DNA from 3 places in the Leminorella grimontii genome. Region 2 is predicted to be linked to each of the others. Evidence: predicted binding sites of a transcription regulator. Region 2 holds the regulator's gene; each other region holds the start of a gene.

What was found. Region 2 encodes Fur, which represses iron uptake genes when iron is present. Its sites were predicted from a motif close to ATAATAATGAGAACNACTATCAA; they were not measured.
Region 1: a site for Fur is predicted at 6,216-6,238, ahead of zupT (zinc transporter ZupT). Genes of this name have one in related genera too.
Region 3: a site for Fur is predicted at 2,626-2,648, ahead of ulaG (L-ascorbate 6-phosphate lactonase). Genes of this name have one in related genera too.

Annotation. Positions count from the first base shown of each region.
Region 1 covers NZ_CP146357.1:3,145,972-3,156,270, forward strand. Annotated here, with positions in the region: gene V8L73_RS14525 (DUF1249 family protein) at 1-47, opposite strand, end outside; gene V8L73_RS14530 (hypothetical protein) at 290-628, opposite strand; gene nudF (ADP-ribose diphosphatase) at 762-1,394, opposite strand; gene tolC (outer membrane channel protein TolC) at 1,618-2,967, shown strand; gene V8L73_RS14545 (DUF1190 family protein) at 3,276-3,947, shown strand; gene V8L73_RS14550 (glutathionylspermidine synthase family protein) at 3,960-5,120, shown strand; gene ygiD (4,5-DOPA dioxygenase extradiol) at 5,178-5,960, opposite strand; gene zupT (zinc transporter ZupT) at 6,255-7,019, shown strand; gene ribB (3,4-dihydroxy-2-butanone-4-phosphate synthase) at 7,087-7,740, opposite strand; FMN riboswitch at 7,847-8,021, opposite strand; gene ubiK (ubiquinone biosynthesis accessory factor UbiK) at 8,173-8,424, shown strand; gene yjeH (L-methionine/branched-chain amino acid transporter) at 8,459-9,718, opposite strand; gene hldE (bifunctional D-glycero-beta-D-manno-heptose-7-phosphate kinase/D-glycero-beta-D-manno-heptose 1-phosphate adenylyltransferase HldE) at 9,730-10,299, opposite strand, start outside.
Region 2 covers NZ_CP146357.1:2,557,081-2,567,379, reverse strand. Annotated here, with positions in the region: gene nagA (N-acetylglucosamine-6-phosphate deacetylase) at 1-681, opposite strand, end outside; gene nagB (glucosamine-6-phosphate deaminase) at 701-1,501, opposite strand; gene nagE (PTS N-acetyl glucosamine transporter subunit IIABC) at 1,878-3,830, shown strand; gene glnS (glutamine--tRNA ligase) at 4,029-5,699, shown strand; gene fur (ferric iron uptake transcriptional regulator) at 5,822-6,271, opposite strand; gene V8L73_RS11915 (CobW family GTP-binding protein) at 6,494-7,543, opposite strand; gene V8L73_RS11910 (YbdD/YjiX family protein) at 7,674-7,868, opposite strand; gene cstA (pyruvate/proton symporter CstA) at 7,954-10,020, opposite strand.
Region 3 covers NZ_CP146357.1:537,308-547,606, reverse strand. Annotated here, with positions in the region: gene V8L73_RS02715 (3-keto-L-gulonate-6-phosphate decarboxylase UlaD) at 1-186, opposite strand, end outside; gene ulaC (PTS ascorbate transporter subunit IIA) at 212-685, opposite strand; gene ulaB (PTS ascorbate transporter subunit IIB) at 698-1,003, opposite strand; gene ulaA (PTS ascorbate transporter subunit IIC) at 1,007-2,428, opposite strand; gene ulaG (L-ascorbate 6-phosphate lactonase) at 2,838-3,902, shown strand; gene ulaR (HTH-type transcriptional regulator UlaR) at 4,036-4,791, shown strand; gene mgtE (magnesium transporter) at 4,810-6,252, opposite strand; gene V8L73_RS02680 (hypothetical protein) at 6,780-7,094, opposite strand; gene V8L73_RS02675 (Na+/H+ antiporter) at 7,493-9,142, opposite strand; gene V8L73_RS02670 (NCS2 family permease) at 9,465-10,299, opposite strand, start outside.

The DNA.
Region 1 (10,299 bases), 590 kb from region 2:
GTCAGGCGCATCATGGCGGGAAAATCAGGAGTATATCGCTTTTTCATATTACATCGGTCGGACGCCAAACGTTCCTCTCTTCGTATCGACTCTGGTCTATTTTCGCCAGTAATAAATGTCTTGCGGTATTAATCGAACGGGCTTGCTAAATAGGCATTCCATTATGAAGGAAACTTTGACAAAAAATAAAGAAACAAATGCGAAAAGCCGAGGTTAATGGAGAAGTTTCTCCACCGAAAGGCCGATATAATACCCATGACAATATAAGGGAAAATAAATAAGCGAATGCTCAAACGTGCGTATAGTTCACTTCGCAATAAAAACCTTTCATATCGCTGCCGCCGGAAATCAGTCTGTAGCTAATAATATGATCGTTAGCCCGGCGGGAATAAAAGGTGAAATAGGAGTACTGCATTGCGGTAACAAAGGCCATAAAATGTTCTTTGATCTCGTGCAGTTCGGTACGTCGAAGGGATACGTCGATAATGTATTTATTTTCGATGACTTCGTAGCTGAACTCTAACACGGCCTCATGCTGATGAAAGAAATCATAAATGGAAGAATCAATCCACGGATCGGTAATCAGCTCAATGCTGCTGATGATATTTTCAACAATTCGATTGGCCACGGCGCGTCTCCCCGTCATTATTATTTTTATATTAGCAGCCCATTATCGCTTTTACAGACGCCGACGATAAAATTATCGTCGGCGTCCGAAGGCGATGATTAAGCGTTCAGGTTTTGTCCCCTGATGATGAAGCTCAGCCTACCCATTCTTTCTGCAATTTGCGATAGTTGAGCTGTAACCACTGAACGGCGATCACAGTTGCCGCGTTATCAATAACGCCCTCTTCTACCCATCGATAGGCCTGTTCGCGGCTAACGACGTGAACCCGAATGTCTTCATTCTCCTCGGGCAGCCCGTGAACGCCCTTGGCGTTTGACGCGTCAACTTCACCGACAATAATAGACATTCGTTCCGACGTTCCGCCCGGACTCGCCAAATAGCTCAGTACGGGTTTACAGCGCCCCACCTCAATGCCGGCCTCTTCCTGCGCCTCGCGTCGAACGACGCTTTCTACGTCTTCACCGGGTTCGATCATTCCCGCAATCATTTCCAACAGCCACGGCGTTTCGCTGGTTTCCATCGCCGCAATGCGGATTTGTTCAACCAGCACAACTTCATCGCGCCGCGCGTCATAGGCCAGCAGCACGCCCGCGTGGCCTCTTTCAAAAATCTCACGAACGACTTCGCCGCTCATCGAGCCGTCAAAGCGGCGGTGGCGAAAACGGTACTCCGTCAGCGAAAAGAAACCGCGGTAAAGCGGTTTCTGTGCAATAATTTCAACATCGCGTTTGTCTAACGTTACCGGAGTCGATTCATATAGCGGCATGGAGCATCTCTTTCTTAACGGATTTAGGAACATGCCCTATTTGATGACCTATGGCCGCCGACTTCAACCAGGAAATGAAAAAAACGCGTAATTTTTCTGTAAATAATACAGTTATGGCACATAAAGCTACCTTTATTATCATGAATACTCTGGTAGAATTTGCGACTATATTTATGTCAGAGTCAGACAATACAACACGAGTGCTGTACAACAAGGATCGCCCATGAAAAAACTGCTTCCTTTGATTATTGGTCTTAGCCTGGGAGGCTTCAGTGCACTAGGTCACGCTGACGATCTCATGCAAGTCTATCAGCAGGCCAAAAGCAACAACCCCGATCTGCGCAAAGTAGAAACCGATCGCGATGCAGCATACGAAAAGATCAGCGAGTCCCGCGGCGCTCTGCTGCCTCAGTTAGGCTTGAACGCAGGCTATAACATCAACCGCGGCTATCGCGACAACAGCGGCAGCAAAAGCGACGTCAGCAGCGGCACGCTGCAGCTCAGTCAGACTATTTTTGACATGTCATTATGGCGTCAGCTCAACATCACCGAGAAACAGGCCGGCGTTCAGGACGTCGCCTATCAGGCCCAGCAGCAAACGCTGATTCTGGATACCGCCACCGCCTATTTCAACGTGCTTCGCGGCCTCGACATCTTATCCACCACGGAAGCGCAGAAAGAGGCGCTGTACCGTCAGCTGGATCAGGCTCGCCAGCGCTTTAACGTAGGCCTGGTCGCCATCACCGACGTGCAGAACGCGCAGGCGCAGTACGACCAGACCCTCGCCGACGAAGTCGTTGCCCGCAACAATTTGGAAAACTACCTGGAAGTGCTCCGCCAGATTTCCGGCATGTTCTATCCAGAGCTAAGCTCGCTCGACACGCAGCGTTTTACCACTAAGCGCCCGAACGACGTCAACAGCCTGCTGAAAGAGGCGGAAAGCCGCAACCTGAACCTGTTGACCGCACGCCTGGCGCAGGACGTCGCCCGCGAGCAGATTCGACTGGAACAAACCGGCCACATGCCGACCGTATCGCTCAACGCGTCAACCGGTATGTCCAACAACGACTATCGCGGCTCGGGCTCGATGAATAATCCCGATAGCATCAACGGCAACACTACCGCCGGCATTACGCTGAGCTTCCCGCTGTTTAGCGGCGGCCAAACCAGCTCCCGCGTAAAGCAGGCGCAGTATAGCTACGTCGGCGCTGGCGAAGCGTTGGAAAGCGCCCACCGCTCAATGATTCAGATCGTGCGTTCGTCCTATAACAACGTATCTGCCTCCATCAGCTCCGTAAGCGCCTATAAGCAAACCGTCGTTTCGGCGGAAAGCTCATTGGAAGCGACGCAGGCAGGGTATGACGTCGGTACTCGCACCATCGTTGACGTGCTGAATGCGACCACTACGCTGTATAACGCCAAGCAGCAGTTGGCCAATGCCCGCTACGACTATCTGATCAACCAGCTCAACATCAAGTATGCGCTGGGTACGCTAAACGAAAACGATCTGGCGACGTTAAACCGTACGTTAGGCAAGCCGACCACGACAATCCCAACGATCAAAACCAATTAATCGATCGTTTCATCTCGTTTGGATAAACAAGATCCCTGCTTCTAGCAGGGATTTTTTTATCCAGACGTAAAGCGAGAATTCGCGCACATTTTGCCAGATTGGGCATGAAAAAACGGCGAAAAAAAACATCTTTGCTTTAATTCATCGGCTATTTCGCCTATCCTACGGGGTGCTTAATTAAAGGGAATTTCCCCGCCATTTCCGCAGTGCTCGGCTAATGATGAATGCTTTTAAGCGCATTGTTAAAACGCCTTAATAGGTCGGCGTGGCGGTAATCAAACTTCGTATTTAACACCAGGATTGAAATCATGAAGCGCACAAAACACATTAACCGTGACTCCTTTCGCAAATCATTTCGCACCTATCGCCTTGCGCCGGTTGCGTTAGCGGTTAGCGCCGTATTTATGCTGTCAGGCTGTGAGCAGGCTGACGAAAGCGTTTCTTTATTCAAAGACGCTGAAGAATGTAAGCAGGTCAATCCGTCTCTGGCGGAGCAGTGCACCACGGCCTATAACACCGCACAGGCCGAAGCGGTTAAAACCGCGCCCAAGTACGCCAGCAGAGAAGACTGCGTGGCCGAATTCGGCGAATCCCAGTGCGTAGAAACGCCTGCACAAGCAGGCGTTGGAGCAACCAGCCAATCGTCTCACAGCACCTGGATGCCGCTGATGGCGGGCTATATGATGGGCCGCATGATGAGCGGCGGCTACGGTCAGTCACCGCTGTTTACCTCCAACTCGCCGAACAGCCCCGCGCGCGGCAAGTTCGTTGACGCGACCGGCAAGAGCTTTGGTAACGCCACTACCGGCAGGACGATGAAGGTAGACAAGAGCGCACTGGCGCCCAAGCCGGCCACCACGACTACGGTAACTCGCGGCGGCTTTGGTGAATCGGTTGCCAAGCAAAACGCGGCTACGCGCAGCACCAGCACCAGTTCAAGCTCCCGTTCAAGCAGCGGCAGCCGTTCTTTCGGTGGTTAAGGTCAACGCCTGATGATTCGTCAAACGATTAGCGAGCGCCCCAACTGGCGCGAGGTAGCTACCGAGTATGGCTTTAACTTTCATACTATGTACGGCGAGCCCTACTGGTGTGAAGACGCCTACTACCAGTTTACGCTGGCGCAGGTAGAAGAGCTGGAAAGCGCAACCGCCGAGATACACGAAATGTGCCTGCAGGTGGTTGAAAAAGTCGTCGACAGCGAAGAGCTGCTGACGCGCTTTTGCATTCCGAAACACTGCTGGGAATTCGTGCGCAGCTCCTGGAAAACCCAGCAGCCTTCGCTCTATTCCCGCCTGGATTTGGCCTATGACGGAAAAAGTCCGGCCAAGCTTTTGGAAAACAACGCCGATACGCCTACTTCGCTGTACGAAACGGCCTTTTTCCAGTGGATGTGGTTTGAAGACCAGGTCGCTGCGGGCAAACTGCCGCAAAACGCCGATCAGTTCAACAGCCTGCAGGACAAGCTGATTGAACGCTTTGCCGAGCTGAAGTCTCGCCACGGCTTTAACCTGCTGCACTTTGCCTGCTGTCAGGATACCGAAGAAGACCGCGGCACCGTCCAGTATCTGCAGGACTGCGCCGACGAAGCGGGGTTAGCCAACGAGTTCCTCTATATTGAAGACATCGGGCTTGGCGAGAAAGGCCAGTTTACCGATATGCAGGACCAGGTGATCGGCAATCTGTTCAAACTGTACCCGTGGGAATTCATGTTCCGGGAAATGTTCTCCACCAAGCTGACGGACGCCGGCGTTCGCTGGCTGGAGCCGGCCTGGAAGAGCATCATTTCCAATAAGGCGCTGCTGCCGATGCTGTGGAAGATGTTCCCCAACCATCCGAACCTGCTGCCCTCCTACTTCAGCGACGAGCCGCACCCGGAGCTTTCCCACTACGTGGTTAAGCCGCTGTTCTCTCGCGAAGGCGCCAACATCCGCATCGTGGAGAACGGTAAAGATGTCTGCAGCGTTGACGGCCCGTACGGCGAAGAAGGCTTTATCATTCAGCAGTTCCAACCGCTGCCGCGCTTTAACGACAGCTACACGCTTATCGGTAGTTGGCTGGTAAACGATGAGCCCTGCGGCATGGGAATACGGGAAGACCACAGCCTGATTACTCAGGATCTTTCCCGCTATTATCCGCATATTATTTTGGACTAACGTCGGGCTTAATATATCAGTACGCCCTGAACCTTCAGGGCGTACTCGTTTCTAAACCTACCCAACCCGCACCGACAGCATGCTAATCGCCGCCATATCGATACCGTCCAGCGGCACGCTGACCGCTTCGCCTTCCTGACGCGCCCCTAAAACGTACAGCAGCGGTAAAAAGTGTTCGGGCGTAGGGTTAGCCATTTTTGCATCCGGATGCTGCATAAAGTTAACTAAAGGATGAGGTTCTCCTTTTTCCACCAGTTGGCTGCGAACGAAGTTGTTAAATCGTACCGCCCAGTCATGGGGCTCGCCTTCGCCCTGCCACTTCACCGCCCTCAGGTTGTGCACTACGTTGCCGCTGGCGACGATCATCACCCCTTCGCTGCGAAGCTTAGCCAGCCTTTGGCCAAGCTGATAGTGGTAAAGAGGAGGCTGCGTGCCGTCCACGCTCAGCTGCACGACGGGAATATCCGCATCGGGATACATTTTTATCAGCACGCCCCAGGCGCCGTGATCCAATCCCCACTCGCTTCGGTCAAGGATCGTTTCGGCTGGCGCCAGCAGGTCCGCCACCCGCTCGGCCAGCGCGGGTGAACCGGCGGCCGGGTACTGCGTGTCAAACAGCGCCTGTGGAAAGCCGCCGAAGTCGTGGATCGTCCGGGGCTTTTCCATGGCCGTCACCGCCGTACCGCGCGTATACCAGTGAGCGGAAATCGCCAGCACCGCCTTAGGTTTAGGAAGGGTTTCTCCGAGTCGACGCCAGGCCTGCGTATACGCATTTTCTTCTAATACGTTCATCGGGCTGCCGTGTCCCAGAAAAAGAGCCGGCATTAAATAAGCATTCATCGCTAGGCCTCCATGATGGGTTTATACCGTTCGGTTGCGCCATGCCGGATAATCGGCTTTACTCAGTAAGGCGGGCGTACAACACGGTCATTCCGTACGCTCTCGTAATAGGGCTATTATTGGCCCTAATTGAACACTTTGATAGATAATAACTATGATGTTCTCTGTCAAAAAAAGTGAACAATCGGTTTTTAAATTCGCCTATTAAATAAATCGACTTCAACGTATTTGTTTTTGTTTATGGCTCTGTTAGATTTATGAATGATAATTATTATCATTTAAGGAAAGGTGTTTATGTCGGTTCCACTTATACTTACCGTACTCGCCGGAGGCTCAACCTTTATAGGGGCCTTTCTGGGCATTATTGGCCAAAAGCCCTCTAATCGCCTGTTGGCTTTTGCGCTAGGCTTCGCCGCCGGCATTATGCTGCTGATCTCACTCATGGAAATGTTGCCCGCTTCATTAGGCACGCCGGGCATGCCGCCGGTGCTAGGGTACAGCATGTTTATTCTGGGGCTGCTGGGGTACTTTTTACTGGACCGCCTGCTTCCGCACCAGCACGCTCACGACCTGATGCCGGGCCAAAAGCCCCCTCGTAACCTGAGACGCACCGCCATTCTGCTTACGCTCGGCATTAGCCTGCACAACTTTCCCGAGGGGATCGCCACGTTCGTTACCGCCAGCACCAACTGGGAGCTGGGGCTCGGCATCGCGCTGGCGGTTGCCATACACAACATTCCTGAAGGCCTGGCCGTTGCCGGCCCGGTTTATGCCGCTACCGGCTCGAAGTCGTCCGCTCTGCTGTGGGCCGGGCTGTCCGGCGTAGCGGAAATCGTCGGCGGCCTGTTTGCCTTTTTCCTGCTGGGGCCGAACGTTTCGCCGATTATCATGGCCGCAATAATGTCCGCCGTTGCGGGCATCATGGTCGCCCTGTCGGTCGATGAGCTAATGCCGCTGGCCAAGGAAATCGATCCCAACAATAACCCAAGCTACGGCATCCTTTGCGGCATGTCGGTCATGGGCCTTAGCCTGATGATGCTGCAGATCTGGACGATATAGAAGATAACTCAGGGGTATAGATAGACAAAAAGCCGCAGCTGCGGCTTTTTGTATTTACAGCGCTCGCTTACCCTGCCTTTTTGGCATGCAGCGCGATATAGGCCACCAGGTCTTCAATCGTTACGACCGGCATGTTGTGCTTTTTACCAAACTCAACCACCTGCGAACCGTTAGCCATGCTGCCGTCGTCGTTGGTAAGCTCACACAGAACGCCCGCGGGCTTAAAGCCGGCCAGCGTTACCAGGTCGATAGTCGCTTCAGTATGGCCGCGACGGGTCAACACGCCGCCAGGACGAGCGCACAGCGGGAACATGTGGCCCGGGCTGTGCAGGCTGGCCGGGGTCGCGTCGTCGGCAATCGCTGCTTTGATAGTCGTTACGCGGTCTTTGGCGGAAACGCCGGTAGTGACGCCTTCAGCGGCTTCAATGCTGATAGTGAACGCAGTTTGATAACGGCTGGAGTTGGCCGGCACCATCATCGGCAGCTTCAGGCGATCGCGCGTCTGTTCGTCAATGCAAAGGCACACGATGCCGCTGCCGTGGCGAATGGTCAGCGCCATTTGCTCAACGGTCATGGTTTGTGCGGCAAAAATCATGTCGCCTTCGTTTTCGCGGTTCTCGTCGTCAAGCACCATGACGCCGCGGCTTTCGCGCAGCGCGGCCAGCGCCGTTTCAACGCGCTCAATCGGAGTACCAAATTCGGAAAGTAGAGTCTGATTCATGGTAAAAATAACCTCTTAAAAATTGTGGATTACCAGAATCAGGGCAGCTTAGGAAGTCGGCAAATAGCCGAAATAACGAGAGGCAAGCGAACGCTTGACCCGTTACCGTTACTCTCTCCCATCCGGACTATAACCGTCGGCCCCGGAATTACACCGAGTCTGCTGACCTTTGGTTTGAATGAGCCAGGCTATACCAAACCAAAGCGCTCGCGGGCTTCCATAAAATCGACATTCTATGGTTTACCGCCGGTGGGGACTTTCACCCCGCCCTGAGAATAAGCGAAGCTACTATAGCGCTTATCACAGGCAGGAGCAACGTTTGCGAAAACGCAGACACCGAATCAGTAAATGGTTATACTCACATCAGGCCGCGTCCCGCCGCCGTTGAACGCTGAGAAAAGAGACGCCATCAACTTCATAAAGGATAGCCCGATGATCGATCCGCAAAAAATTGAACAAATCGCCAAGCAGATTCACGAGTCCATGCCGAAAGGCATTCGCGAACTGGGCGATGAAGTCGAAAAGAAAATCCGTCAGGGACTACAAAACCAGCTCGCCAAGCTGGACGTGGTAAGCCGTGAAGAGTTCGATATTCAAACTCAGGTGCTGTTAAGAACCCGCGAAAAGCTAACCGCGCTGGAAAAGCGCCTTGCGGAACTGGAAGCAAAAAGCCGCGAAGAGTAACGCCTTTTTCGACGCCTAGCGAAGTCCTGCTCCGTTAGGCGTTCTTACGTTCGAAAGCCTTCTTGCCTCTCGGTAGAACAAGCCAGAGCGCCGCAAATACCGCTACCGCATACAGCACCTTCCAGCCAATCATCGCTAAAAGCAACAGGCACAGCACGCTGCCAAGTATCGACATCAGCCTGGCTCGCCCCTTCAAAAGCCGACAGCCCGACAGCATGCACAGCAGATAGATAAAGACGAAGATGCCGTTGGCATAAACGATAAGGGCATCCAGAGGAAGCGCCAGCCAATGCGCCAGCAGAGAAGAAACCAGACAGCACGCCAGAACGACCGTTAAAGCATTGAGCGGGGAGTGCGAGCGGGAAAGCTGCGCCAACCAGGCCTTGGGGCGATGCTCATAGCTCTGCGACCACACCAGCCGGGCGAAGCTCTGGGTGTAGATATTCAGGCTGGCGAAGCAGGCCAAATAGCCAATAATGCAGGCAATCCACAGCCCGTGGCTGCCGAACAGCTTCACCACGATAGACGGTAGCGACGCCGCGGCGGCCATCTCGCCGCCAAACGCGCCGAACGCCAGCACCGCCACGGTGCATCCCCAGTACACTGCGCCCGCCAGCAGCAGGCCAATAAGCAGCGCTCGGGGGAAGTCCCGCTCGGGGTGACGAAACTCCGCCGCAAGGTGAGCAAACGCCTCAAGCCCAACGAAGCACCAGAACATCACCGCCAGAGCGTCAAACAGAGCCCCGCCGGACATCGACGCGGGCGCCGGCCAGGCGACGGTGGTCGGCGTAATGCCGCCGCGCCACCAGATGGCGACAATCATCGCCACGATCAAAACGGCAATCAGCACCTGGACGTTGGCGCTCGAGCCAGCGCTACGCATGCCGAGCAGCCAGATTATCAGAAGCGTAGCTACCTGCACCATCAGCAGGCCGAACTCGCTAAAACCAAAGGCCGCCTGCCAGAAGCCGGAGGCTATTTGCAGCGCAGCGGGCAGGCCGACGGGAATGACGGACAAAAACAGCCATCCGGTCACCTTGGCCATGTGCGGGCCAAACGCCAGGCTGACGAAATGCGCCGCGCCGCCGGCGTTAGGAAAGTGACGCCCCAAAGAGGCAAACGCGATGGCAATCGGAAATACCAAAACGATCAGAATCGGCCACGCCCACAGGCTGCCTCCGCCGGCGACCTGCGCCGCCAGCGCCGGAACGGCGAACACGCCGGTCCCCAGTAAAGACGTAGACAGTAGCCCGATACCCTGAACCAGCCCCAGTTCCTGCTTTAATCCGCTCATATCGTGGCGTACTAACCGCGCTCCCTGATAGTTTTAATAATGTTGCTGGTCGAACATCCATCCTCAAAGTTCAACACCCGAACGTCACCGCCTGCGGCCCAAACCTCTTTGCTGCCGGCAATGTCTTCCGGCCTGTAGTCGCCGCCCTTCACTAGCAGGTCGGGAAGAACGTCGGCGATCAGACGCTGCGGCGTATCCTCTTCAAAAGAGACCACCCAGTCAACGGACTCCAGGGCGGCCAAGACGATCATTCGCTGCGCCAGCGGGTTGACCGGCCTGGTCTCCCCTTTAAGCCTGCGGGTCGACGCATCGCTGTTAACCGCGACAATGAGCCTGTCCCCCAGCTTGCGGGCGTTAGCCAAATAGGAAACGTGCCCGGCGTGCAGAATGTCAAAACAGCCGTTGGTCATCACCACTCTTTCGCCGCGGCGGCGGGCGTTAGCGACCGCCTGCTTAAGCTGGGCCTCGTCCATAACGCCAAAGCCGGTGTCGGCGCGGCCGCGGATCGCGTTTTCTAACTCAATAGGGGAAACGGTCGACGTCCCCAGCTTGCCGACTACCACGCCGGCCGCCGCATTGGC
Region 2 (10,299 bases):
ACGGCCTGCCAGATAGGGCATGGCGTTGTACAGGTGCGTTGCGAAGCCGATGCCGGCGGCAAAGCCTGCGCGTGCCTGTTCGTAGCTGGCGTTAGAATGCCCGGCGGAAACAACGATGCCCGACGCCTTTAATCTGCGAATAACGCGACCGTCAACCTGCTCGGGGGCCAGCGTAATTTTCGTAATAACGTCTGCGTTGGCGCACAGGTAGTCAATCATGGCGTCATCCGGTTTGCGGATAAAGTCGGGATTGTGGGTGCCCTTTTTAGCGACGTTAATGTAAGGCCCTTCAAGATGAAGGCCCAGCGCCTTGTTTTCATGGCTTTTAAGATAGCTACGCATCACGTCAATGGCGTGCTTCATGTAGTCATCGCTGCAGGTGATAAGCGTCGGAAGATAGCTGGTGCAGCCGGACTTCTCGTTAGCGCTCTGCATTATCTCGAGCGTTTTTTGCGAGATATTCTCCAGAGCGTCGTTAAACTGCACGCCGCCGCAGCCGTTAAGCTGAAGGTCGATGAATCCGGGCGCTAGGATCGCGCCCTTCAGGTCAACGGTTTCGATACCGGTCGGAAGTTCGTTTAAAGGACAAACCTGAGCAATAAGGCCGTCGGCGATGACGACGGCGTGATTATCAAGAATATCATGGCCGGTATAAATCCGGCCGTGAGCTAATGCGTACATCGTAACCCCCTGCAACAGGCTATAGCTTCTTAATGTTTTCAGCTTCCAGTTCACGGAAGTACTTCACGGTTTTCATCTTCAGTTCCATCGTGGCGGGTTCGTCGCAAACCAAAATAGATTTGGGGTGCAGCTGAAGCGCCGATACGGTCCACAGATGGTTGACGCAGCCCTCGACGGCGGCTTCCAGCGCCAGCGCTTTGTTCGGGCCGGTAACCAGAATCATGACCTCTTCTGAATCCAGCAGCGTGCCGACGCCAATCGTTAGCGCGTATTTGGGCACCTTGTTCATGTCATTATCAAAAAAGCGCGAGTTGGCGATACGCGTATCTTCCGTTAGGGTTTTGATCCGAGTGCGGGAAGAGAGAGATGAAGCCGGTTCGTTAAACGCAATGTGGCCGTCATTACCTACGCCGCCCATAAACAGGTTTATTTTCCCGTAGGATTTGATTTTGTCTTCATAGCGCTTGCATTCGGCCTGCACGTCCTCGGCGCAGCCGTCCAGCAGGTTGACGTTTTCCGGCTGGATATCGATATGATTGAAAAAGTTTTCATACATAAAAGTGTGATAGCTTTGTGGATGCGCCTCTTCCAGCCCGACGTATTCGTCCATATTAAACGTGACGACGTGTTTAAAACTGACTTCACCCGCTTTATACAGTTCGATTAGGCGTACGTAAGTTTTTAGCGGCGTGCTGCCCGTAGGTAGGCCGAGAACGAAAGGGCGATCTGCGGTCGGCTTGAAGGCGTTAATGCGGTTGACGATATGACGCGCTGACCATAAACCGACATCCTGCGCGCTTTCTAATGGAATAAGTCTCATATAAGAACCTCTTGGCGACGTAACGGGTCTATACTTTTACGTGAAGTCATATGTGAAGATAACGCAACGCGTTGATGAACTGACTATAGCGCCTCTGTACTGATAGCACACGCTCTCACGCCGGTAATTGATATTTTGTATAATAAAATAAGTGGCGGTGCATGGCCAGCATATTAGAAAAAATATTGACCAAATTGGTGATGTTTGTCACATAATCGAAGCTTTTAATTTGTGATGCAAAATATATTTTTTACACTATAAATCGGTTATACCTAATAGACCTATTCAGCATCGTCAACGGCGGCTGAATGTGTAATTCAGACCGACGTTGAGTATAAAAATAACGTCTCACTCAGGGTAAGCAGGGGGAAGCAAGGTGAATATACTTGGGTTTTTTCAACGATTAGGCCGATCGCTGCAGTTACCGATCGCCGTACTGCCCGTAGCCGCATTGCTGCTACGATTCGGTCAACCAGACCTGCTGAACCTGCCGTTTATGGCGCAGGCGGGCGGGGCGATTTTCGACAACCTGGCGCTGATCTTCGCCATCGGCGTCGCGGCCACGTGGTCTAAAGACAACGCGGGTTCAGCGGCGCTTGCCGGTGCGGTAGGGTTCTTTATCCTTACCAAAGCGACGGTGACCATTGAGGCCAGCATCAATATGGGCGTATTGGCCGGTATTATCTCCGGTCTTATCGGCGGTATGGTTTACAACCGCTGGAGCGACATCAAGCTGCCCGACTTTTTAACCTTCTTTGGCGGCAAGCGCTTTGTACCTATCGCTACCGGCTTTTTCTGTCTGATTTTAGCCGGTATTTTTGGTTACGTATGGCCGCCGATTCAGGAAGGGATCCGCATTGGCGGTGAATGGATCGTAGCGCAGGGCGCGCTGGGCTCAGGCATCTTCGGTTTCGTTAACCGTCTGCTGATCCCAACCGGCCTGCACCAGGTTCTTAATACCATCGCCTGGTTCCAGATTGGTGACTTCACCAACGCGGCTGGTCAGGTGTTCCACGGCGACATCAACCGTTTCTATAACGGCGATGCCACCGCGGGGATGTTCATGTCAGGCTTCTTCCCGATCATGATGTTCGGCCTTCCGGGCGCTGCGTTTGCGATGTATCTGGCCGCCAAGCCGGAGCGTCGCCCAGCCGTCGGCGGCCTGCTGATGTCCGTTGCGCTGACCGCGTTCCTGACCGGCGTTACCGAGCCTATCGAGTTCATGTTTATGTTCCTGGCTCCGTTGCTGTATCTGGTCCACGCCATTTTGACCGGTATCAGCCTGTATGTTGCGACAGCGCTGGGCATTCACGCGGGCTTTACCTTCTCCGCAGGCGCTATCGACTATGCGCTGATGTTCAAACTGCCGGCTGCCAGCAGCAACGTTTGGATCCTGTTGGTGATGGGCGTAGTAGCGTTCGTCGTCTACTTTGCACTGTTCTCCGTCATCATCCGCGTGCTGAACCTGAAAACGCCGGGCCGTGAAGACGTTGTGCAGGACGAAACCTCACCGGAAAACAGCAACACTGAAGAAGGGCTGGCCGGACTGGCTAACGCCTATATCGGCGCGATTGGCGGTACCGACAACCTGACCGGCATTGACGCCTGTATTACCCGCCTGCGTCTGACGGTTAAAGACTCAGGGCTGGTCGATTCCGCCGCTGCTAAGCACTTGGGCGCTGCGGGCGTAGTTAAGTTAAATAAACAAAGCATTCAGATCGTCGTAGGCGCCAAGGCGGAATCCATCGCTGACAGCATGCGTAAACTGATTGCCTCCGGTAAAGCGCCGAAGGGTTCCGTAGCTCCCGCTGCCGTTAAGGCGGTAGAGAGCGCACCGGCGCCGGCCGCGGTTAAAAAGGCCGAGTCAACGCGCCTCAGTACGCTTGTTTCTCCGATTACCGGTGAAACCGTCGCCCTGAGCGAAGTGCCGGACGAAGCGTTTGCCAGCGGCGCCGTAGGCGACGGCATAGCCATTCGCCCGACGGATAAAATCGTCGTCGCTCCTGCAAACGGTACTCTGGTGAAGATTTTCGGCACCAACCACGCTTTCTGTCTGGAAACGGAAGACGGCGCGGAAGTGGTTGTCCATATCGGTATCGATACCGTTAAGCTGGAAGGTAAGGGCTTCAAGCGACTGGCGGAAGAGGGCGCGGAAGTGAAGGCCGGCGACCCGGTACTGGAGCTGGATCTGGACTACCTGAGCCTCAATGCGGCTTCCATCATCAGCCCAGTGGTGGTCAGCAACATCGACGATTTCAGCGGTCTGGCGGACGTTGCCAGCGGCCAAGTCGTAGCCGGACAGACTAAGCTCTTTGACGTTAAGGGCTAGTTCGTTACCCTCCGTTTAATGCGGAGTCTGAGCGGGAAGGCGAACCTTCCCGCTTTTTTTTGTTTGCAAAACGCCTGAAAATTTCCGTAGTCGCGTCATTTTTATCAGGAAATGTAACTAACGGTTGTGTCCTGAGGGGCGTTGTTAGATGATATATGGTTATACGTTGTGAGCGCTTTTGCATAGAGGAAAAAATAAATGAGTGAGGCCGAAGTCCGCCCGACTAACTTTATTCGCCATATTATTGATGAAGATTTGGCTTCGGGTAAGCACACTACGGTAGTGACCCGCTTCCCGCCCGAGCCGAACGGTTATCTGCATATTGGCCACGCCAAGTCCATCTGCCTGAACTTCGGCATCGCACAGGACTATCAGGGGCGCTGCAACCTGCGTTTTGACGACACCAATCCGGTTAAAGAAGACGTTGAGTACGTTGAGTCCATTAAAGCCGACGTTGAGTGGCTCGGCTTCCACTGGGACGGCGCAGTGCGCTATTCGTCCGACTACTTTGACCAGCTGCATAGCTACGCCATAGAGCTTATCAATAAGGGGTTGGCCTATGTGGACGAGCTGTCTGCCGAAGAGATGCGCGAATATCGCGGCACGCTGACTCAGCCGGGTAAGAACAGCCCGTATCGCGATCGCAGCGTAGAAGAGAACTTGGCGCTGTTTGAAAAGATGAAAAACGGCGAGTTTGCCGAAGGCGCCGCCTGCCTGCGCGCGAAAATCGATATGGCCTCATCGTTTATCGTTATGCGTGACCCGGTGCTTTACCGCATCAAGTTTGCTGAACACCACCAGACCGGCAATAAGTGGTGCATCTACCCGATGTACGACTTTACCCACTGCATTTCCGATGCGCTGGAAGGGATCACCCACTCGCTGTGTACGCTGGAGTTTCAGGACAACCGCCGCCTGTATGACTGGGTGCTGGATAATATCACCATTCCCTGTCACCCGCGCCAGTACGAGTTTTCTCGCCTGAATCTGGAATACGCCATCATGTCCAAGCGCAAGCTGAACCTGTTGGTGACGGAGAAGGTCGTAGAAGGGTGGGACGATCCGCGCATGCCGACGATTTCCGGCCTGCGTCGCCGCGGCTATACCGCCGCTTCTATCCGCGAATTCTGTCGCCGCATCGGCGTAACCAAGCAGGATAACAACGTAGAAATGGTAGCGTTGGAAACCTGTATCCGCGATGACCTGAACGAAAACGCGCCGCGTGCGATGGCCGTGCTCGATCCGGTGAAGGTCGTTATTGAAACGCTGCCGCAGGGACATCAAGAGAACCTGACCGTCGGCGTTCATCCGAACCGCCCGGAAATGGGCTCCCGCACCGTGCCGTTTAGCAATGAAGTCTATATCGATCGCGCAGACTTCCGCGAAGAGGCTAACAAGCAGTATAAACGCCTGGTGCTGGGCAAAGAGGTTCGCTTAAGACATGCATACGTGATTAAGGCCGAGCGCGTCGAGAAGGATGCAGAAGGTAATATCACCACGATTTACTGCAGCCACGACGCAGCGACGCTGGGCAAAGATCCTGCGGACGGACGTAAGGTTAAAGGCGTCATCCACTGGGTTTCTGCGGCGCACGCGCTGCCGGCGGAATTCCGCCTTTACGATCGCCTGTTTAGCGTGGCGAACCCGGGCGCAGCGGACGACTTCCTGTCGACTATTAACCCTGAGTCGCTGAAAGTGGTTCACGGATTTGTGGAGCCCTCTCTGAAGTCGGCGAAGCCGGAGTTTGCCTATCAGTTTGAGCGTGAAGGGTACTTCTGTGCCGACAGGCGTCATTCAACGGCCGATGCGCTGGTTTTCAACAAAACCGTCGGGCTGAGAGATACCTGGGGCGCTTCGAACGCGGCCTGATCTCCTAAGAAAGGCAAAATACCCGCGGTTAACGCGGGTATTTTTTTACCTAAAAAAGATTTTTTACGGGCAGAAACAACAACGCCGGCTAATGCCGGCGTTGTTTTTAGAAAGAACAGCTATCAATTCTTTGCATCATGGGCGCTTTCGTCTTTACGACAGTCGCCGGAGCTGCACTTACCGTAAAGGTAAAGGCTGTGGTTAGTCAGCTTAATGCTGTATTTATCAGCGATTTCGCGCTGGCGCTGCTCGATAAATTCGTCGCTGAATTCGATAACTTTGCCGCAGTCCAAGCAAATCAGGTGATCGTGATGGTGCTTTTGCGTCAGTTCAAAAACGGATTTTCCGCCTTCAAAGCTGTGGCGAGTCACGATACCGGCGTCGTCAAACTGGTTCAATACGCGATAAACCGTCGCTAAACCAATTTCTTCGCCCATATCGATGAGTCTCTTATAGAGATCTTCAGCGCTGACGTGATGATTCTCCGGTTCCTGAAGAATTTCCAGGATCTTAAGGCGAGGAAGCGTCACTTTTAGTCCAGCTTTCTTCAGTGCGGTATTGTTGTCAGTCATGCGAGGTGTCCTAAATTCGGGCGCCGTGATACAGCCAGCGGGTACTTAACAAAAGTATAATGTATCATTATAGAGCCTGAGATGCGAAATGAAAACCTAATGAAAGCGCTGGAAAAACCGATAGTATCAATAGGTTTTACAAATAACTTTTCACCAGATCGCATATTCAACAGTTAAACTGCGTATCGCAATTTTTCATAATACGGCGCTTATGCTGCGAGCCTACCGAGGATAAGCTTCGCTTTGACTCACGCAGGACATAAACTCCCGCTCAAGAGAGTCAATGGGCAAGCTGCGCCCGATGATGACCAGCATGGTCTTACGTGCTTCATCCGCTCGCCATTCGCTGCCGTAGTCAAATCCTACGACGCGGTGTATGCCTTGAACGATAAGCCTACGGGGTTCTCCCGCAACGGCCAGAATGCCCTTATAGCGTAGCATATCGTTGCCGTATTTCTCGATAGCGCCTTCCATAAATGCGCCGATGCGCTTGATATCCACATCGCCAGCTTCAAAAACGTGCGACGTGATGTCGTCATTCCACGAGCGGGAGGCGTCAGACTGCTCCAGAGGACGGAATCGCAGCGGTGTAGCGCTGTTTTTCAATGAAGGCGTGAAGGTAGCGTTCAGGGTAAAACCTTCGTCCAGATTAAACGCCTCAATGCCTATCCACGCCTCTTTTTCCAACCTGCCGCTGCGGGCCTCGCAGACGACGGCTCTGGCGTTGATCGCACGCAGGCGTTCAAGCAACAGGCGTTTGGTCTCTTCATCTATGCGATCGAGCTTGGTTAAAATCAGCCGGTCGGCAAAACCGACTTGAGAAACGGCGACCCGGTGTTCACTAAGCTGCTTTTGCGCATGTTCTGCATCAACCAGAGTAATGACGGCATCGAGCATCAGGCGCTCTCTGAGAACGTCGTCAACGAAAAAGGTTTGTATTATCGGGGCAGGGTCTGCCAGGCCGGTTGTCTCCAGCAGGAGCCGCTCAAAAGAGAGCTTTCCTTCATCTCTCTGGGTCAGCAGGTTTTTTAACGCTTCCGTCAGCTCTCCGCGCACGCTGCAGCACACGCAACCGTTGGTTAATTCAATCACCTCAACGTCACCGCGTCGTTCCAGCAGGCCACCGTCGATGCCGACGGCGCCAAACTCGTTTTCTACAATAGCGATCTTTTCGTTGGGGTAGTTTTTTAACAGATGGTTGATAAGCGTCGTTTTGCCTGAGCCTAAAAAGCCGGTCAGTATCGTTACGGGAAGCGGGGAAAGGGCAGTCATAGCGGTAGTTCTACCTCCGAGTAATAGATCACGGCGGCCTGCATCAGGCCGCGTTCTTTAGCCGTTTGCGCACGTTGGCCGTTATTTTAGTATCCGGCCTTGGTCTACATAAACAGCTAAGGAACGCGTCCTAGCAGCAGCGACCGCCTCCGGCGCCATAGCGGGCTTCCTGCCGCTCGCGGAAAAACTCTTCGTAGCTCATGACCTTCTGGTCAGGATGCGTTAAGCGCATGTGCTGAACGTAGGTATCATAGTCAGGTACGCCGACCATCAGGCGGGCTGCCTGTCCCAGATAACGACCTACTTTCGCCAGATCTTCAAACATAGCGTTGCCTTTTTTAGCGCGGGTTTAAGAAAGCAGCCGCAAAACGCACTGCGGCTGCTTTTAGGCTCTTAGTTTACATCAATAGTCAGCTTTGTGTCGCTGAACTTGGCAGAGGTTCGTAGGGCACCTCGTTGGCCGTTGGTTTCGGATTGGCGTTGGCCTTAAAGGCGGTGCGCAGGCCGAACACCACGATGCTTACCGTTATCAGCATAAACAGAATGGTTAATCCGGCATCAAGCTGGTTGTTGAAAATCAGCGCGCTCATCTGATCGAGAGACTTGGCCGGCGCCAGAATCTCGCCTTTATCCAACGAGGCCTGATACTTCTTGGCCAGCGCCAGGAAGCCAACCCGCGGGTTAGCGTCAAACACCTTCTGCCAGCCGGCGGTTAGCGTACATACCAGCAGGAAGATGGTTGGAATGACGGCAACCCAAGCGTATCTCTCGCGCTTCATCTTGAACAGAACGACGGCGCAGAGCGTCAGCGCAATTGCGGCCAACATCTGGTTAGCGATGCCGAACAGCGGCCACAGCGTGTTGATGCCGCCCAGCGGATCGACGACTCCTTGATAGAGGAAGTAACCCCATGCGGCAACGCACAGCGCAGTAGCGGTGACGTTAGCGGGTAAAGAGTCGGTACGCCTCATCGCAGGGACGAACGTGCCCATCAGGTCTTGCAGCATAAAGCGGCCGGCGCGAGTGCCTGCGTCAACGGCGGTCAGGATAAACAGCGCCTCAAACAGAATGGCGAAGTGATACCAGAAGGCCATCATGGCCGGGCCGGTGATTTGGCTTAAGATGTGCGCCATGCCGACGGCCAGAGTAGGAGCGCCGCCCGCGCGGGAGACGATGGACGCTTCGCCGACGTCTTTTGCGTACTGAGTCAGTACGTCAGGCGTAACGGTAAAGCCCCAAGAGCTGACGACCTGCGCGGCGGAATCTACCGTTGGGCCAAGCACCGCCAGAGGACTGTTCATGGCGAAGTAAACGCCTGGGTCGATAACGCACGCGGCGACCAGCGCCATGATGGCGACAAATGATTCCATCAGCATGCCGCCGTAGCCGATAAAGCGGGCGTGCGTTTCGTTTTCCAGCATTTTAGGCGTAGTGCCGGAAGAGATCAGCGCGTGGAAGCCGGAGATCGCGCCGCAGGCAATGGTGATGAACAGGAAGGGGAACAGGTTGCCTGCCCATACCGGGCCGGTGCCGTCGATGAACCGCGTCGTCGCCGGCATTTCCAGCGAAGGCGCAATAAAGACGATGCCGATTGCCAGGCCGACGATGGTGCCTATCTTCAGGAAGGTGGACAGGTAGTCGCGCGGAGCGAGCAGCAGCCAAACCGGCAAAATAGACGCAATGCCGCCATAGATAATCAGCGCCCAGGTCAGCTCTACGCCATCCAGCGTGAAGTAAGGCGCGATAGACGGGCTTTTGGCGACTTCGCCGCCGTAAATAATCGCCAGCATCAGCAGAATAAAGCCGATGATAGAGACTTCGCCGATCTTTCCGGGACGAATGTAACGGGTATAGATACCCATAAACAGCGCGATAGGGATGGTCACCGCAACGGTGAAGAATCCCCACGGGCTGTTGATCAGCGCCTTAACCACGATCAGGGCCAAAACGGCCAGGATGATAATCATGATCATAAACGCGCCAAACAGCGCGATAACGCCCGGAACCTGTCCCAGCTCGGCCTTGACCAGGTCGCCAAGAGAGCGGCCGTCGCGGCGGGTGGAAACGAACAGCACCATGAAGTCCTGTACGGCGCCGGCCAAAACGACCCCGGCGAGGATCCAGATCATGCCCGGCAGATAGCCCATTTGTGCCGCAAGCACCGGGCCGACCAGCGGGCCTGCGCCGGCGATGGCGGCAAAGTGGTGACCGTACAGCACATACTTGTTGGTTGGCACATAGTCCAGACCGTCGTTATGGCGATACGCGGGCGTCATGCGCGTGGCGTCAAGGGACAGCACCTTGTCGGCGATGAATTTGCTGTAATAGCGATATGCGATTAAATAAACAGAAACGGCGACTACAACGATCCAAAGCGCATTCACTTTTTCGCCATTATTTAAGGCAATAATAGCGAGCCCGCAGGCGCCAAGAATAGCGAGAGCGAGCCATATAATATGAGACGCTATGCTGCGCATAGGCGCTCCTCCTCATTTTTAATAAAGCGTTAAGGAAAATAAAAAGTAAAACTCGTCGTTACCCTAAATAAAATTTCCCAGCCAAAGACAGCAAATAAATCTATATGAATGCTGTTATAAAGCGGACTACGTTTAATCAAACTCCTCGTTAACCTTAGATAATACCTCCTGCTTTTTAAAGGTTGCTGTTTTGGGCTTAATCCTTTCAGGTCAAGCTTTCATAATAATGTTGTAAAATAAGCTAAACGTACCGTATCTCAAGCAACAGGCGCGGTATCC
Region 3 (10,299 bases), 2.0 Mb from region 2:
CAAGACAATCTTGTGTGGATAGAGCGCCTTTAAATCACGCACCGCGCGAACGCCTTCACCGACGCAAAGGATGGTGCCGACCTCAATAATATCGACCTCTTCGGCAATCAAACGGGTAGTGCGATAGGCGCTGTCCAGCGTCTGGTTATCCAGCGCGACCTGCAGCATGGGTAAAGCGTGAGACATCGTATTTTCCTCGTTAAGTTTGTCGTTACGCCGCCGAAAGCGCGGCATCCGTGGCGTCAATCAGCGCCAGTACGTCCTGAGCCGTCCGGCAGGCGCGCAGCCGGTCAAAGTTCTCCTCATCCTCAAACAGATTAACGACCTGCATGATGCCGACCTCCTGATGGGTATTGGCGTCAACGGCGGCCATCGTGATGAGAATGTCCACCGGATCGTTGTCTTCATGATTAAAGGCTATCGGCTTTTTCAGCGTCACCAGGGCAAAGCCGGTCTTTTTGACGCCCTCCTCCGGGCGACCGTGCGGCATAGCCAGACCGGGGGCAATAACAAAATAGGGGCCAAAGCGCTCAACGCCGTCCAGAATGGCCTGGTAGTAGCGAGGCTCAACGACGCCCGCCTCTACCAGCAGGTCAACGCCTATCCTGACCGCTTCCTGCCAGGTGTCGGCCTCATCCTGTAGGCGAATCGAGTTATTTTCAGCCAGAGAATCACGCAGCTTCATATTCTCTCCTTCCTATTTGACGTCCTGTGGAAAATGCGCCCTGATAACGTCCATCAGCTTCGGTCCGAAGTCTTCAGCAGACAGCATATTGCGCACGCCGACAACGTACTTATTCCCCGTCACGCTTATCTCATCGGCAACGTGGGTTGAAGCGACGATAATGTCAGCGCTTCCCAGCTCGGCCTTGTATTCCCCTACGGCGCAGCTGTTCACCGAATGGCTTACCCCCTGCTGCGTTAAAAACTGATCGACCTTCATTTTCATGATCATTGAACTGCCCTGCCCGCAACCGCATACGGCTAAAATGCGTACTGTCATGATTTATTCCTCAGTAAGTGAGTTTGCAGAGTTTACGGAAGAGGCCGTAAACCGTTTTTCCCTATCTTCTTCACGCCGCAGGCTGCGACCGGCGAAGAACATGTAGACCAGCGCTATCGCGACAACCACGCCGAGAAACCACAGCCCGAGCGTCAGCCCCTGCATCAGCGGCGGCGCGAGGATCGACCAGTCGGCCATGCCCATCCACGCGCTAAGGCCGGTCAGCTTTACCGCCCAAACGCAGCCAAAGATTTCAATCATCCCCATACATAAGCAGATCTTGAGCGCCGCGCGCCAGCCGCCGAAGTGGTTGGCAAAGACGCCTATTGTGGCGTTGGAAAAAAACATGGGGATAAAACCGGGGATAATCACGATAGGCGATCCGACCGCGATAAGAATGCCGACGGCAATAAGCTGGCCGATAGTGCCCCACATGAATCCCCAAACGACGGCGTTGGGCGCGAAGCTATAAATTGCCGCACAGTCAATCGCCAGCACCGCGCCGGGTATCAGGCGCTGGGAGATGCCGTTGAACGCCTCGGACAGCTCGGCAACGAACATACGCACGCCCTGAACGATGATGAAAATGGCGACGGCGAACTGGAAGCCGGTCTGGATGATATAGACGGACCAGTGGGTTTTCCCCGCCATCTGCTGCACGGTATCGAGCCCGAAAGAGACCAGAATTGCGCCAAAAAACACCGTCATCACGATGGCAGTAGAAACGATGTTGTCGTGGAAAATATTCAGCCAGCCCGGCAGCTTAAGGTCCTCAACGCTTTCCTCCTTTTTCCCCAAGTAGGGCGCCAGCTTGTAGGCTATCCAAGAGGCGAACTGCTGCTGGTGCCCGATGGAGAAGCCGCAGTTGTCCGTCACCTGCTGAGTCGGCTTAAACATCATGTTGGACGTAATCCCCCAGTAAAGGGAGACCAGCACGGCGGTGCACACGATCGTCGTCCACATCGGATAGCCCAGAATAAAGAAGAATACGGCGATAAGCCCCGCCTGCTGGAACATGATGTGTCCCGTCAGCATGATGGTTCGAATGCCGGTTATCCTGCGCAGCAGAACGTATGTGATGTTCAACGCCAGCGCCAATAAAACCGCATATCCTACCCAGCTGTAGGCGTCGCCCATGCGTTCGATAGTGGCCATCATGGAGGCATAGGTGTCGGAAATTGCGCCGTTAATGCCGTAAACTTCCGACATTTTGGCGACAACGGGCTTGAACGTTCCGGTTAGAATGCCGGAACCCGCCTGTAGCAGCATGAAGCCGATAATGGTCTTGATTGTCCCTTTGATGATGACCGTTGCGCTTTTACGCAGCAGCATATAGCCAAGGCAGGTTACAATGCCCAACAGCAGAGGAGCATTGGTCATTACCTGATTGAAAAAAACGGTAAAAATGGTGTAGAGGGTTTCCATAAAGCACTCCATTCAGCACTCGGTGGACCCGTAGCTCGATAATTGTTTTCTGCTTCCCATGAGCGACAGGCTGTCTTGTTTTCCCGCACACTCTATCAATCAAATTTGATCACAAAAAGATTAAATTTGACTATATGTGATTTATATCCCAACTTAATTATTTCAGTAACTATTAGGTTTCTTACCGCCAAAGCCAAATCAGAGACATTCTCATTACCTTGAATAAAATGAGAATATCCCCTCATGCTTCCTTTATCTCCGCCTCTCAATGGAATAAAAAGCGTCCGATTATTCTGGAAATAACGTTTTCAATCTTAGTTATAAAATGATATTTTCATGAAAATTTAATCATAAATAATCTTTTTGTGATTAAATATGACTACAACATAATGCAATGAGGAAAGACGCCATGAGTAAAATTGACGCCATCACCAGAGAATCCTGGATTTTGAGTACGTTTCCTGAATGGGGGTCCTGGCTGAATGAAGAAATAGAACAGACGGAAGTCGCGCAGGGCACGTTCGCCATGTGGTGGCTAGGCTGTACCGGAATCTGGTTAAAATCGCAGGGCGGCGCCAACGTCTGCGTCGACTTCTGGTGCGGTACGGGCAAGCAAAGTCACGCGAATCCGCTAATGAAAACCGGCCACCAGATGCAGCGTATGGCGGGCGTAAAGAAGCTTCAGCCTAATCTGCGAACGACGCCTTTCGTTCTCGATCCGTTCGCTATTCGCCAGGTGGACGCGATTCTTGCGACCCACGACCACAACGACCATATCGACGTTAACGTCGCGGCGGCGGTAATGAAAAACTGCAGCGCCGACGTCCCCTTCATCGGCCCGCAGACCTGCGTGGATATGTGGATCGGCTGGGGAGTGCCTAAAGAGCGCTGCATCGTGGTTAAGCCTGGCGACGTGGTAAAGATTAAAGATATCGAGATCCACGCGCTGGACGCCTTTGACCGCACCGCGCTCATTACGCTGCCCAGCACAGAGAAAGCCGAAGGCAAGCTGCCGGACGGCATGGACAAGCGGGCGGTCAACTATCTGTTCAAAACGCCGGGCGGCACCCTGTACCACAGTGGTGATTCGCACTACTCCAACTATTATGCCAAGCACGGCAACGAGCACCATATCGACGTAGCGCTGGGCTCCTATGGTGAAAATCCCCGCGGCATCACGGACAAAATGACCAGCGCCGACATCCTGCGCATGGCAGAAGCCCTTAATGCCCGAGTCGTTATTCCATTCCACCACGACATTTGGTCGAACTTCCAGGCCGACCCACAGGAAATCCGGGTTCTATGGGACATGAAGAAAGACCGGCTACAGTACCAGTTCAAGCCCTATATTTGGCAAGTGGGCGGCAAGTTTGTCTGGCCGTTAGATAAGGACAACTTTGAATATCACTATCCGAGAGGATTTGACGACTGCTTCACCATCGAGCCGGACCTACCGTTTAAATCATTCCTGTAATTGCTCAGACGCTATGCGCGATAAAACATAAGCCGGACATTTCCGGCTTATGTCATTTCCCTCATTTGAGAGTAGGCGACGGGCTTTGTTTCAAATATAATCACCGAGTAATCACTAAACTTCCGGACTTTTCATGACTGAATCACAAAGACACCAGATTATTCAGGAAATGCTGCAGCAGGCTGGCTTCGTTACCGTTGAACAGGTCATTCAACGCCTGGACGTCTCACCGGCGACCGCGCGTCGGGACATCAACAAGCTTAACGACGCCGGCAAGCTGAAGAAAGTCCGCAACGGCGCTCAGGCCGTTAGCCAAAACCGCATCGCCTGGACGCCGATGAACATCCATCAGGCGCAAAATCACGATGAGAAAGTGAAAATCGCCCGGGCGGCTTCCCAACTGGTGAAGCCCGGAGAAAGCGTGGTGATTAACTGTGGCTCCACCGCCTTTCTGCTAGGGCGGGAGATCTGCGGCAAAGATGCGCAAATCATTACCAACTACCTGCCGCTGGCTAACTTTCTGATTGAGCAGGAGCACGACAGCGTGGTCATTATGGGCGGTCAATACAACAAGAGTCAGGCGATCACCCTGGCGCCGCAGGACGGAGACGCTTCCCTCTATGCCGGGCACTGGATGTTTACCAGCGGCAAGGGGCTGACTGCAGACGGCCTGTACAAAACGGATATGCTCACCGCCATGGCGGAACAGAAAATGCTCAACTACGTCGGCAAGCTGGTGGTGTTGGTCGACAGCAGCAAGGTCGGGCAGCGTGCGGGCATGCTGTTTAGCCGCGCAGATCTTATCGATATCGTCATCACCGGGCAAAATGCCGATCGCGGCATCGTAGAACAGCTTATCGCTCAGGGCGTTCAGGTTATTCTGGTTTAGCCAAGGGCGTCTTCGCCCTTAAACCAAAAACAGCGTCGCCAGCCCCAAGAAAATGAAAAAGCCCCCCGTATCGGTCAGCGCAGTAATCATCACGCTGGAACCGATAGCGGGATCGCGGCCCAACTTGTTCATCGCCATAGGGATAATCACCCCCATCAGCGCCGCCAGCAGCAGGTTTAGCAGCATTGCCAGCGTCATCACGCCGCCCATCGGCAGGCTGCCGTACAAAAGCCAGGTAATCCCGCCCATTACGCCGCCCCAGACCACGCCGTTAATGATGGCGACGCCCAGCTCACGCAGCAACATAGCGGGAAGATCCCGAGAGCTAATGTGGTGCAGCGCCAGAGAGCGCACGATCATCGTGATCGTTTGATTGCCGGTATTGCCACCAATACCCGCGACAATCGGCATCAGCGTCGCTAAAGCGACCAGTTGCTCAATGGTGTGTTCAAACAGCCCAATCACTCTGGAAGCGATGAACGCGGTGCACAGGTTTACGAGCAGCCAGGTAGAGCGCTTGCGAACGGAGGTCATTACCGGCGCAAAGATGTCCTCTTTTTCCGTCAGGCCGCCCATTCTGCGCAGATCGCTGTCGCTTTCCTTTATCACGACGTTAACGGCGTCTTCTACCGTCAGGCGGCCAATCAGCCGGTTTTGATGATTGACCACGGCGGCGCTTATCAGGTTATAGCGCTCAAACGCGCCGGCGGCCTCTTCCGCATCGTCACTGGGCAAAAAGGTCACGGGATCGGTAGTCATCAGAGAGGCCACCTTGGTGGCCGGTGGATTAAGCAGGATATCGGTAACTTTTAGCTCGCCTAGCAGGTGGTTATCTCTGTCGATGATGAACAGCTTGTCCGTAGAGTCGGGGATAACCTTTTTTCTATGTAAAAAACGTAAAACGACGGCCAGCGTAACGTCGCTGCGCACGGCGATAATATCGAAGTCCATCAGGGCGCCGACCTTGTCCCTGTCCAGATGAATAACTTCCGCTATCCGGGCGCGCTGGCCTGCGTCCAGTGAGGCCAGCAGCTGCTCGACTAGATCTCTCGGCAGGTGAGCGGCCAGATAGGCCTGCTCGTTCAAGTCCAGATGCTTCAACACCGACAGCAGCTCACGGTCGCTCATGTCGTCGATCAGGCTATCCCAAACGGCGTCTGACGCTTCCACCAGCGTCTTGCCGCGCTTGCGTTCGTTGAGCAATCCCCAAATCGCGTGACGCTTACTCTGCGGCAGTGATTCAAGCAGGTCCGCGATGTCAGCGGCGTGCAGGCCGTTAACCAGCTCGGTGAGTTCCTGACGCTCCTGAGCCAGCGAGCCGTCGGAAAGGCTGGTGCTGCGCTTACCGTAATCAATCGAAGCCACGAGCAGACGATCCGACAGCAGCGCCAAAATGCGCTGCCGGTTCTGTTCAAGTTCAGCGTTAGAGAGCTTTTCGCCCAGCTTCAGACCGTCAGTCATAAAAAACCTTTTATCATTCATTTTACCAGCCGCTGTGCCTAAAGGACGGCGGCATACCAGAGCCCGCTTGCTTAATTATGGGTAAAAGTCGCGGAATATCGTGAAAAAAGACAAACGCGTTGATAGAAAATACGGGCATTGTACTTTTTTAACCCACCTAGCCTACTACCATTCAACTAAATTCCCCTAGCAACGCCTGTTACCCATCAAACAAAGTTAAAATCATGTAACACAATAACGAAATCACCACGCTTTATCCGCTTTTCTTTACAAAATATTCAAAAGAAAAACCTCCACACTCGTCGGAAAACGCACTCTTTTGTTGCGACCAAAGAGAAGGTATCGCCCACGTTTCGAGGCTGAATTAAAGACGGGCAGAGTGAAAGATTGTGGATAAACTCACGCGCAGCCCGTTGACTAAAAGCGAGCTATCGGGCTTTTGAACTCGTATGGGAAAAAGTGATAACAGGAGCCGTAGAAAACGATTCGACCGTGGTTGAAGGACATCCGACCGATGCCCTTTCATTTTAATGCCAGCGTTCAGACAGCGTCTTTAAATTTTGTCTCCTTTCCTCACGGGAAACGGTTTTTATACAGTCTACGCCAAGGACATTGTCAACGACGACGCTGTCGCCCCATTCCCAGCCGCCTTCGTCTTTTTCAGTAATCGTTGAAAAGACGTAGCCTAAGCCAATCATATAAACAACCCACTGGGGAGACGTTGAAAAGCACTCCCCCACTTCCCCGGCCTGATTTTCATGCACATAAACCTGCTTAATGCAGCTTTCGCTATGACTATAGTGGACGGCGGAAATGAGATAATCAGCCAATTGAATAAGCATATAAAAACCCTTTTTATTTTTATTGGCTTTTTTAGAAAAGAAGCTTCTTCCACCGTAGAGATAAACCTTCGGTACAGAATTAAAACCGCTTTACGAAAGATTATGCCCTTTCGTTGAAATAACAAAATCGACATACATCATTAAAAGCCGATGAATTACTGAAATATGTTAATTAAAGAAAAGTGAAGGCGACAAGGGATATAAAAAAAATTCACGACGAACGTACAGCAAATTTATTATTCAATAAGGCTCGATAAAGAAATATTAAAAAATGACAAACGGCCTATAAACAACGATGAGTAACCTCATATTGTTAACTAATACGATCTTATCTATTCTATAAAAAACGTGAATACGAACGATTTTTCTTTCTCGTCCGCATTCACATATCGAAAAACCTAGTGAGATTTATCTACCAGCAGCGTTTCCATCAGATCCAGATCGTAGAGCACCTTCACCATCGTTTCGTTGCTAATCTTACGTGTCGCCCTTAAGTGGTAGAGTTCGGCCCGCTCGGCTCTCAGCGCCGTCAGGCGGAATCGGCGTTCAAGTCGCTCATCTTCTATCGTCCGCGCGCGCTCGTCGTCGGTATAGATTCTCTTACGCAAAGTGCCGATAACCCGCGAGCTGACTTCGGTCAACAGGTGGGGGTCTACGTTCTCCTCGCTGCTGGCCTCAATTCTATCGCGCAATTTCTCCAGGCTTACGATCCCAACTTCGGCCATGGTGGCCCAAGCCAGACGGGACTCTTCTTCCAGCGTCGCCCCGTCACTGCTTTTTATGCCGCGCAGCAGCAGCGGCAGGATGATGACCCCCATCACCAGAGAAAAAAGGATCACGCCGGTCGCCAAAAACACCAGCTGATAGCGGGCGGGGAAAGGCAGACCGCTGGTCAATACCAGAGGTATAGACAGTACGCCTGCCAGCGTGATGGCGCCGCGAACGCCGGCAAACGTGGCGATAAACAGATCGCGCGCCCGATAGCGGTCAAACATCAGCGGGCGCTTTTTCAGGAAACGGCGGCTATAAAGCCGCATCAGCCACAGCCAGCTAAAGCGCATCAGCATCAGGGCAAAATAAATCCAGACAACGTCCATGAACAGGTGCCAGGTTTCAATCGTCGGATCGCTTTCCGCTTGCAAAATAGACGCGGAGAGAATATCCGGCAGCTGCAGGCCCAACATAATGAACACCAGGCCGTTAAATACAAACTCCAGCATGCTCCAAACGCTGTTGGCCCGAAGGCGCATAGTCAAAGGCGCATTGCGGATAACGCCGGACTGACCGATAGTCATCCCCGCTGCGACTGCCGCCAGAATGCCGGACATATGGAAGTGTTCAGCCACCAGATAGGCAGCAAACGGCAACAGCAGCATCAGCACGATTTGCGTGGCCGGCTCATCGCCGCTCCAGCGGCTAAACAGGCGAAGCGATTTACTGTAAAGCCAAGTCACCACCACGCCGGAGGCAATACCGCCGAGAGAAACAATCAAAAAGTCGACCGTCGCGCCGTAAACGGTAAACTCCATCGTGCCCATCGCAACGGCTACGGCAAGCTTTAGCGATACCAGACCCGAGGCGTCGTTCATCAACGCTTCGCCTTCCAGTACGCTCATAATTGATTTGGGGATTTTACCCTCGCCGACGATGCCGCCCAGCGCCACGGCATCCGTCGGCGACAGTACGGCGGCCAGCGCAAAGGCGGCGACTAGAGGAATGCTGGGGATAATCAGGTGAATAAGATAGCCCACGCCGACGACGGTCAAAACAACCAGCACCAGCGCCAGTCCGAGAACTTCGCGGCCGTGGTGCAAAAACTCTCTTAGCGGCGTTCTCCAGCCGTCGGCAAACAGCAAAGGCGGAATAAACAGAACCAGAAACAGCTCAGGATCGAAGTTAACGTGAAGGCCAAACGTAGGCCAGGCCAGCATCGCACCGCAGGCAATCTGCATCAGCGGCAAAGGCACCTGGAACGGTAACATCCTTGTAACGACGCCCGAAAGCGAGACGATCAGAATTAGAATCAGTATTGTAAAAAATATTTCCATATCTTGCCCCAGGCTGCAGAACCAAAAACGTTTATAAAATACCACTATCTGGGTCACAGTCTGCACAAAAATATGCGATTTCGCCCAGGTAAACGCACACCGTGCGACAGTTCCCGTTTGCCAAACGCAAAACGCGCTATGCATAAAAATAATCGCCAGCGTTATCTGCTAGCAGCTACCGGACGCAGTCTAAGGTATAACAAAAGGGGCAAAGGTAACGTAAAGAGAAGGAAAAAAACGGCGAAGGAATGAAACAGAAAGTAAACGCCCCGGCCGCAAAAGAGCGAACCGGGGCGCCTTAGTCAATTGTGCAGTATGAGAGTTAGATAGCCCAACCGCCGGCATAGAAGGCAACCAGCGCTGCGGCAATAAGCACAATGCTGACGTTCAGCTTGCGCCATTCGCCGGAGAAAATGCGCCCAATCACCAGCGTCGCGAACCCGAGCATAATTCCGGTGACGATATTGCTGGTCAGCACGATAAAGACGGCGCAAACCAGCCCGGACATCGCATCAACGAAGTCGTCAAAGTCCAGCTTCACAACGTTGCTCAACATCAGCAGGCCAACGTACATCAGAGCAGGCGCAGTCGCGTAAGCAGGCACCAGGCTTGCCAGCGGAGAGAAGAACAGCAGCAGCAGGAACAGCACGCCGACGACGACGGCGGTCAAGCCGGTACGTCCGCCTGCGGCGGTACCCGCGGCGGATTCAATATAAACCGCCGCGGGGGAAGCGCCTACCAGGCCGGACAGAATGCTGCTCACGGAGTCGGTAGTCAGCGCTTTGCCGCCGTTAATAATCTGCCCATCTTTATCCAGCAGGTTTGCCTGCCCCGCCACCGCGCGGATAGTGCCGGTGGCATCGAATACGGCGGTCATCACCAAAGCAAGAATGCTCGGCAGGACGGTAAGCTTAAGCGCGCCAAGGATATCCAGGCTGAAGATCAGGGACGTACCGTCCTTAGCCACCAGCGAAGGCATGGAGCTAATCCCTTGGAACTTCACGTTATCGTCAAACGCGAGCCCAAGCCCGGAAATGGCTACGATAACAATCAGAATGCCGCCGGGAACGCGCAAGCGCTCAAGCCCGATAATCACAGCCAGGCCGATAAAGGCCATCATCACGGGAAAAGAGGTAAAATCGCCAAACTGCACCGGC